Linked DNA regions of Magnetococcus marinus MC-1. The protein of the gene in region 2 interacts with the protein of the main gene of each other region in a pairwise test. Links are inferred from orthologs where the notes say so. Each region holds a gene or a part of one and is shown on either strand. Other genes may lie near its edges. The genes, in order: eno and rpe.

Evidence for each region.
Region 1: the proteins of rpe (region 2) and eno interact in binary tests that used the Escherichia coli proteins (3 or more experiments, as listed by UniProt). The link is inferred for Magnetococcus marinus MC-1 from one-to-one orthologs.

What each region holds. Positions count from the first base shown.
Region 1 is NC_008576.1:1,922,952-1,926,251, forward strand. The notes cover bases 241-3,216. They hold eno (phosphopyruvate hydratase), read left to right. Parts: upstream 241-1,071; coding sequence 1,072-2,361; downstream 2,362-3,216. Other genes in these bases: gcvPB (aminomethyl-transferring glycine dehydrogenase subunit GcvPB), read left to right, coding at 241-989; MMC1_RS07970 (IS4-like element ISMasp2 family transposase), read left to right, coding at 2,986-3,216. Outside these bases: more of gcvPB, read left to right, coding at 1-240; more of MMC1_RS07970, read left to right, coding at 3,217-3,300. UniProt on the Escherichia coli protein: Catalyzes the reversible conversion of 2-phosphoglycerate (2-PG) into phosphoenolpyruvate (PEP). It is essential for the degradation of carbohydrates via glycolysis.
Region 2 is NC_008576.1:4,586,346-4,589,620, forward strand. Bases 112-3,062 are described here. They hold rpe (ribulose-phosphate 3-epimerase), read right to left. Parts: upstream 1,949-3,062; coding sequence 1,274-1,948; downstream 112-1,273. Other genes in these bases: ilvA (threonine ammonia-lyase, biosynthetic), read left to right, coding at 112-365; MMC1_RS18750 (secondary thiamine-phosphate synthase enzyme YjbQ), read left to right, coding at 398-802; MMC1_RS18760 (FecR family protein), read left to right, coding at 2,057-2,791; MMC1_RS18765 (TatD family hydrolase), read left to right, coding at 2,806-3,062. Also shown: more of ilvA, read left to right, coding at 1-111; more of MMC1_RS18765, read left to right, coding at 3,063-3,275. UniProt on the Escherichia coli protein: Catalyzes the reversible epimerization of D-ribulose 5-phosphate to D-xylulose 5-phosphate.

The DNA.
Region 1 (3,300 bases), 2.7 Mb from region 2 along the record:
TTTTGGTGCCAGATGCTTCCCACGGTACCAATCCCGCCACCGCCACCATGTGTGGTTATGTGACCCGTGAGGTGCCCACCAATGCCCAAGGGGATGTGGATATTGAAGCCCTGAAAAGTATGGTGGGTCCACAGACCGCCGGTTTAATGTTGACCAACCCTTCCACCTTGGGGGTGTTTGAGCGTTCGGTGGGGTTGATTGCACGGATTATTCATGATGCCGGGGGTTTGCTCTATTACGATGGGGCCAACCTCAATGCCATTGCTGGTCGGGTGCGCCCCGGTGAAATGGGGTTTGATGCCATTCACATCAACGTACACAAAACCTTTGCCACACCCCATGGTGGGGGTGGCCCTGGGGCGGGGCCGGTGGGGGTTAGCGCCCGTCTGCAACCCTTTTTGCCCATCCCGCGCATTGTTAAACAGGGGGCCAGCTACGCCCTGTTAGAGTCGGCGGATTGTCCCCAAAGCATTGGTCGTATGGGGGCCTTTGGCGGCAATATTGGGGTGCTGCTGCGGGCGCATGCCTATCTTTGCATGATTGGCCGCCAAGGGGTGCGTCGGGTTGGGGAGTATGCCACACTCAATGCCAACTATTTGCTGGCCCGTTTGACAGCGGCAGGATTTAAACCCGCTTATGCAGAGCGTAGAGCCACCCATGAGTTTATCATTACGCTTAAAGCGGAGGCCGACGCCTACGGTTTAACCGCTTTAAATATGGCCAAGCGGCTGTTGGATTATGGTTTTTATGCGCCAACCATCTATTTTCCGTTGTTGGTGCCGGAGTGCCTGCTTATTGAACCCACCGAGACCGAGAGCCCCGAACAGTTGGACGCTTTTGTGGCGGCGATGGTGGCCATACGCAAAGAAGCGCAGGAAAGTCCCGAATTTGTCAAAAACGCCCCGTATACTACCCCCGTGCGGCGCTTGGATGAGACCCGTGCGGCACGTAAGCCGGATCTGATTTGGCGCGGTCCGCTGGAGCAGTAATCTGGGGCACAAGAGTCTATTCATTTCACGGTATGGCCCGGTGCCATCCACAAATCCGCTTACCCGGAGACGGAGTACGAAGATGAGCAGTATCGTAGAGATCCATGGTCGTGAAGTTATTGATTCCCGTGGCAACCCCACTGTTGAGGTGGATGTTTATACCGAAGATGGCGGTTTTGGCCGTGCAGCGGTACCGTCAGGGGCCTCCACGGGTTCCCGCGAAGCGGTAGAGCTGCGCGATGGGGATAAAAGCCGCTTTTTGGGCAAGGGTGTGCGCAAGGCGGTGGATGCTGTTAATACCGTCTTAGCCGAGGTGGTGTTGGGTATGGAAGTGGCTGATCAAAAGGGTATTGATGCCGCGATGATCGCCCTGGACGGAACCCACAATAAGAGCCGTTTGGGTGCCAATGCGATCCTGGGTATCTCCATGGCGGTAGCCAAAGCGGCCGCCGATGAGTGTGACCTGCCGCTGTACCGCTATTTGGGGGGTACCAACACCTCCTTGTTGCCTGTGCCGATGATGAACATTATCAATGGTGGTGCGCATGCGGATAACAATGTTGATATTCAAGAGTTTATGATTATGCCTGTGGCCGCGACAAGCTGCACAGAGGCAATCCGTATGGGGGCGGAGGTCTTTCATAGTCTCAAGAAGGTGCTCAAAAGCAAGGGGCTCAATACCGCCGTGGGTGACGAGGGTGGTTTTGCCCCCAACCTGGGTTCCAATGAAGAGGCCTTGAAGGTGATTGTGGAGGCCATTGAGGCTGCGGGTTACAAGCCTGGTGAAGATATCAAGCTGGCATTGGATTGTGCCTCCTCTGAGTTTTATAACAAAGAGACCGGTAACTATGATTTGACGGGTGAAGGTCGTGTGTTGACCAAACAAGAGCTGGTCGCCTTCTATGAGGATCTGGTGGCAAAATATCCCATTATCTCCATTGAAGATGGCTTTGATGAGAGCGATTGGGATGGCTGGAAGCTGATGACAGAGGCTTTAGGCAATAAAATCCAGTTGGTGGGTGATGATCTGTTTGTGACCAACAGCAAAATTTTGGCCGAGGGGATTAGCAAGGGTATTGCAAACTCCATTTTGGTGAAGGTGAACCAAATTGGTACTCTGACCGAAACCTTTGAAGCGGTCGAGATGGCGCAGCGGGCCGGTTACACGGCGGTGATTTCGCACCGTTCCGGTGAAACCGAAGATGCCACCATCGCCGACATCGCCGTTGCTTTGAATGCGGGTCAAATCAAAACCGGTTCCATGAGCCGTTCGGACCGTATTGCCAAATATAACCAACTGATCCGCATTGAGGAGGAGTTGGGCGGCATGGCCCGTTTTGAGGGTATGAAGGTGTTTTACAACCTGCGCTAAGGGTGGCCGTTAGCGCCATTTTGCCAGGGATTAAGAAAAAAAGGGGGACCCCCTGTAGGGGTCTCCCTTTTTTTTAAGCCAAAAAGAGTTTTTACCCGCCCTTGTTACAGATAGTGTTACAAATCAAATGAGGGAAAACGGCCTTGGCAACAAAAGATCATGAAAAATCTCTATCAATTTGTGAATAAACAGATTTTTTTTGAACAGAAGGATATGCGGCAACGTATTAATATATAGGTATCTTCTAATAATGGCGCAAGGTTGAAAATTTATATTGAAGCGGCATATTGATATTGCTAGGGTAAAGTATCAATTGTTTTACAAAATTTACAATTGTATACAAGGCCGCGCTGGCTCCCATTCGTTGAGAGAGGGGGGCGGTCGGTGGCTGACCCCCTTTATCCTGTTGGGGAACAGGTGTGAAAGGGGGGGTGATACCCATGACCAAAGCAACGGGGTTGGAGGGATTATTTATGTTACAACACTATGTAGCTCAAGTTTCGCAGTTCGTTGACCGATCAATTGGACTGATATTTGCCAACCAAGTCAAGGGCAAAGCTGCCTCGTGTATGCTATAATTCTGGTGTCGAATCAGTCAGATAGCTCAGGGACGAGGCCAGCTTCATGAATCAGCATAACAGGGAACAGGCTACTGTGCCTACCCCCATGATTGACGAGATCAAAACCCAATCCTTTGGAGTATTCGGCGTAGATAACGCTATCGTCGATTTTCTCCAGGAAATTGGCTTCCAGGCGATATTCAATCGGCGCGGATGGAGCAAACGAACGGGGAAGGATCTTCCGACGCTGATCATGTTACTGATCCTGCATCCTCTGTTGAAGGTGCCATCCATTCACCTTTTTTGCCGCGACCACTTTCTGTCGGTCTTCGCGGTAGGCAAGGATACCTTCTACCGGTTGCTCCAACGCCAATTTCCA
Region 2 (3,275 bases):
AACTGCTCGCCCATCGGTTACAGAGTTTCCACTATCAATTTGTGGATCTTACCGAAAACGATCTGGCCAAGACCCACCTGCGTCATATGGTTGGCGGGCGTTCCCATGTGGTGCAGCATGAGCGTCTTTTGCGTTTTCGTTTCCCCGAACGGCCCGGTGCCTTGGCCCACTTTCTTACCACCATGCAGGCGGATTGGAACATCTCACTGTTTCAATACCGACTACACGGCGGGGAGTATGGTCGGGTGTTGATTGGTCTGGAGGTGCCCCCTGAGCAACACGATCAATTGCAAAGCTGCCTAGATAAGCTGGGTTTTCGCTATGTAGATGAGAGTGAGAATCCTGCCTATAAGCTGTTTCTCTAGGCGATCACATGGGTTAGACAGGAGTAAAAACCATGTTAAAACGCCATGTCTTAGCGGTCAACAGTGGTCGTGCCCAAGCCTTCATTGATATAACCGATGGGGTCAATGCCCTAATAAGCAAAGCGAAAATGCAACAGGGTCTATGCCACCTGTTTGTGCCCCATACCACCGCTGGCATCACCGTCAATGAAAACTGTGATCCCGACGTGGCTCGGGATATATTGGCGACCCTGGATCAATTGGTGCCCATCCATGGGAACTACCGCCATGCCGAAGGCAACAGCCACGCCCACCTGAAAGCAAGCTTGATGGGGCACGCTCTAAGTGTACCAATCGAGGGGGGTAAACTGTTGCTCGGTACTTGGCAAGGCCTCTATTTTACCGAATTTGACGGACCCCGCGCCCGCAAGGTCATCCTAACCCTTAGCGAGGGTTAGGGTTGCCCGCTGGGGATGCTACCGTACAAAAAAAGGGCTGGAGTTTGGCAGAACTCCAGCCCACTTTTCACGCCCACACCACCTCCGCTTAAGGGGGGGAGGAGGGAGATGGCAGGGCGATGGCAACAGCCCGGCAAGCCTAGCTGTATGCGCCATCCCTAAAGGGTGTTATCGCTACCCTTGTATCGTTCATCCTCAGTATAGAGTGAGTATCCTCTATGTTAGTTCATAATGAAATTCTAATTTTTATAGTGTGGTGCTGACCACACCCTAAAATCCCATATTTCCCCCCATAAATAACAAAAAAGCCCCCTACAGCGCGGCACAATGTAGGGGGCTTAAATCCAAATATAGACTTTATATCCGGTATGTTACAATAACAGCGTAGAAAGCGTGAACCGGTGTTGGTAAGGTGCGCCCATGGGGATTGTAACCATTTCCTGAAAAGTGTAACCCTTATGTAACAAACACTTAATCTGGATTTTTTTGGGAATCCCGCACATTTTTATGCATGCTATCCATGACAGCCCGGTAGTCCGGTTGGGAAAAGATGGCTGAACCGGCCACAAACACATTGGCCCCTGCTTCGGCTATTTTGGCGATGTTATCCGGTTTTACGCCGCCATCTACCTGGAGTTCAATGGGGCGATCCTGGCGGTTGATCATCTCCCGCACTTGGCGCACCTTGTTTAAGCTGTGGGGAATAAAGCTCTGCCCACCAAAACCGGGGTTCACACTCATCACCAATACCATATCGACCAAGTGCATGACATTTTCAATGGCGCTCACCGGGGTGGCGGGATTAATAGAAACCCCAGCCTTTTTTCCATACTCTTTGATAAGGTTAAGGGTACGATCAAGATGGTGGGTCGCCTCGGCATGCACGGTAATAATGTCACTACCCGCTTGGGCAAAGGCCTCAATGTAGGGGTCTACCGGCGAGATCATCAGGTGGACATCCAGGGGTTTGGTGGCTACCTTACGAATAGAGGCCACCACCGGTGGGCCCATGGTTAGGTTGGGCACAAAGTGGCCATCCATAACATCCACATGGATATAGTCGGCACCAGCCGCCTCTACCATACGGATCTCTTCGCCCAAGCGGGCAAAGTCAGCGGAGAGGATAGAGGGGGCTATTTTAATCATGCTGGTCTCGCTCCCGGGTAAGAGGTCGTAGGGGTCGTATCGGTTAGGGGGGATTGTGGTCAAGATGGGCGTCTGGAGCAAGGCTTTTTCACCAACAGAGGGCAAAACATGACACATCCACGGGGGTTAAGTCGTCGTCACATGCTGCAATGGGTCGTCGCTTGGGGCATGTTCACACCATGGCTCAGCGCCTGTATGCAGCGGGGTATGATTAAACCGGGTTTACACCTTGGTGCCGGTGGCATAACGGCCAACGGGCACTCCCTCATGCAGGGTGAGGCCATCCCAGCGGGAGCCCTCTTGCAGACCGATATGGGTACCCAAGCGGTGGTGGTGATAGGGCAAGATGCCCTGCTGCTGCGCCCGGAGACCCAGTTGCAGCTAGACCCCCCTACCCTGGCCCAAGTTACCGAGGCTGCTGTGGTGACCGATGCCTCCCCAAGCACCCTTGCAGAAACATTGGGGGTACCAGGATTTTTATTGCAATCCGGCGGGGTGCTCTCGGTCTTTGCACAAGGACGCCGACAGTTGCGCACCCCTCAAGCCTTGATCGGCATTCACGGTACCGGCATCTATTTAGAACTGGAAGCGCAACGCACCTACGCCTGTACCTGCTATGGAACGGTAACAATCACCCCCACCGCCAACCCGAACATGCAGGCCCGCATCCAAACCCACCATCATGATGATCCCCGCTATATTGACCGCCATGGGGATAACCTGATGGTTACAGCCCCGGTCATCAACCATACGGATGCCGAATTGACCATGCTGGAGGCCCTGGTGCTGCGTAAACCGCCCTTTATCTCCTCGATCACAGGTATCAGCCGCTATTCACTTTAGGGAGTGCCTTGCTCATGTCCCACCCGTTGATCGACACCCACGCTCACCTTTGCGATGACCGCTTTGACGCCGATCGGGACGCAGTATTGGCACGGGCGCACGCCGCCGGTGTTACCGCCATTGTGGCGGTAAGTGAAACCCTGGCCGATGCCCAACGCACCTTGGCACTGTGCGACAGCTACCCCCTGCTAAAACCGGCCTGCGGCCTCTACCCCGGATATGCCGACCTGGATCAAGCAGAGGCCATGATTGCCTTTATGCAACAGCATCAACAGCGCTGGGTGGCCATCGGTGAAGTGGGCCTGGATTATATGCTAGCTAAAGAAGAGCCGCAGCGGGCGGTGCAACGGGCGGTGCTCAGCCGTTTTGTTCAGTTGAGTGAAGCGTGGGATCTACCCCTTAACTGCCACTCACGGGGGGCGGGTAAACAGGTGGTGGAGTTGCTGCTTCAAGAGGATGCCAAAAGGGTGCAGTTGCACGCCTA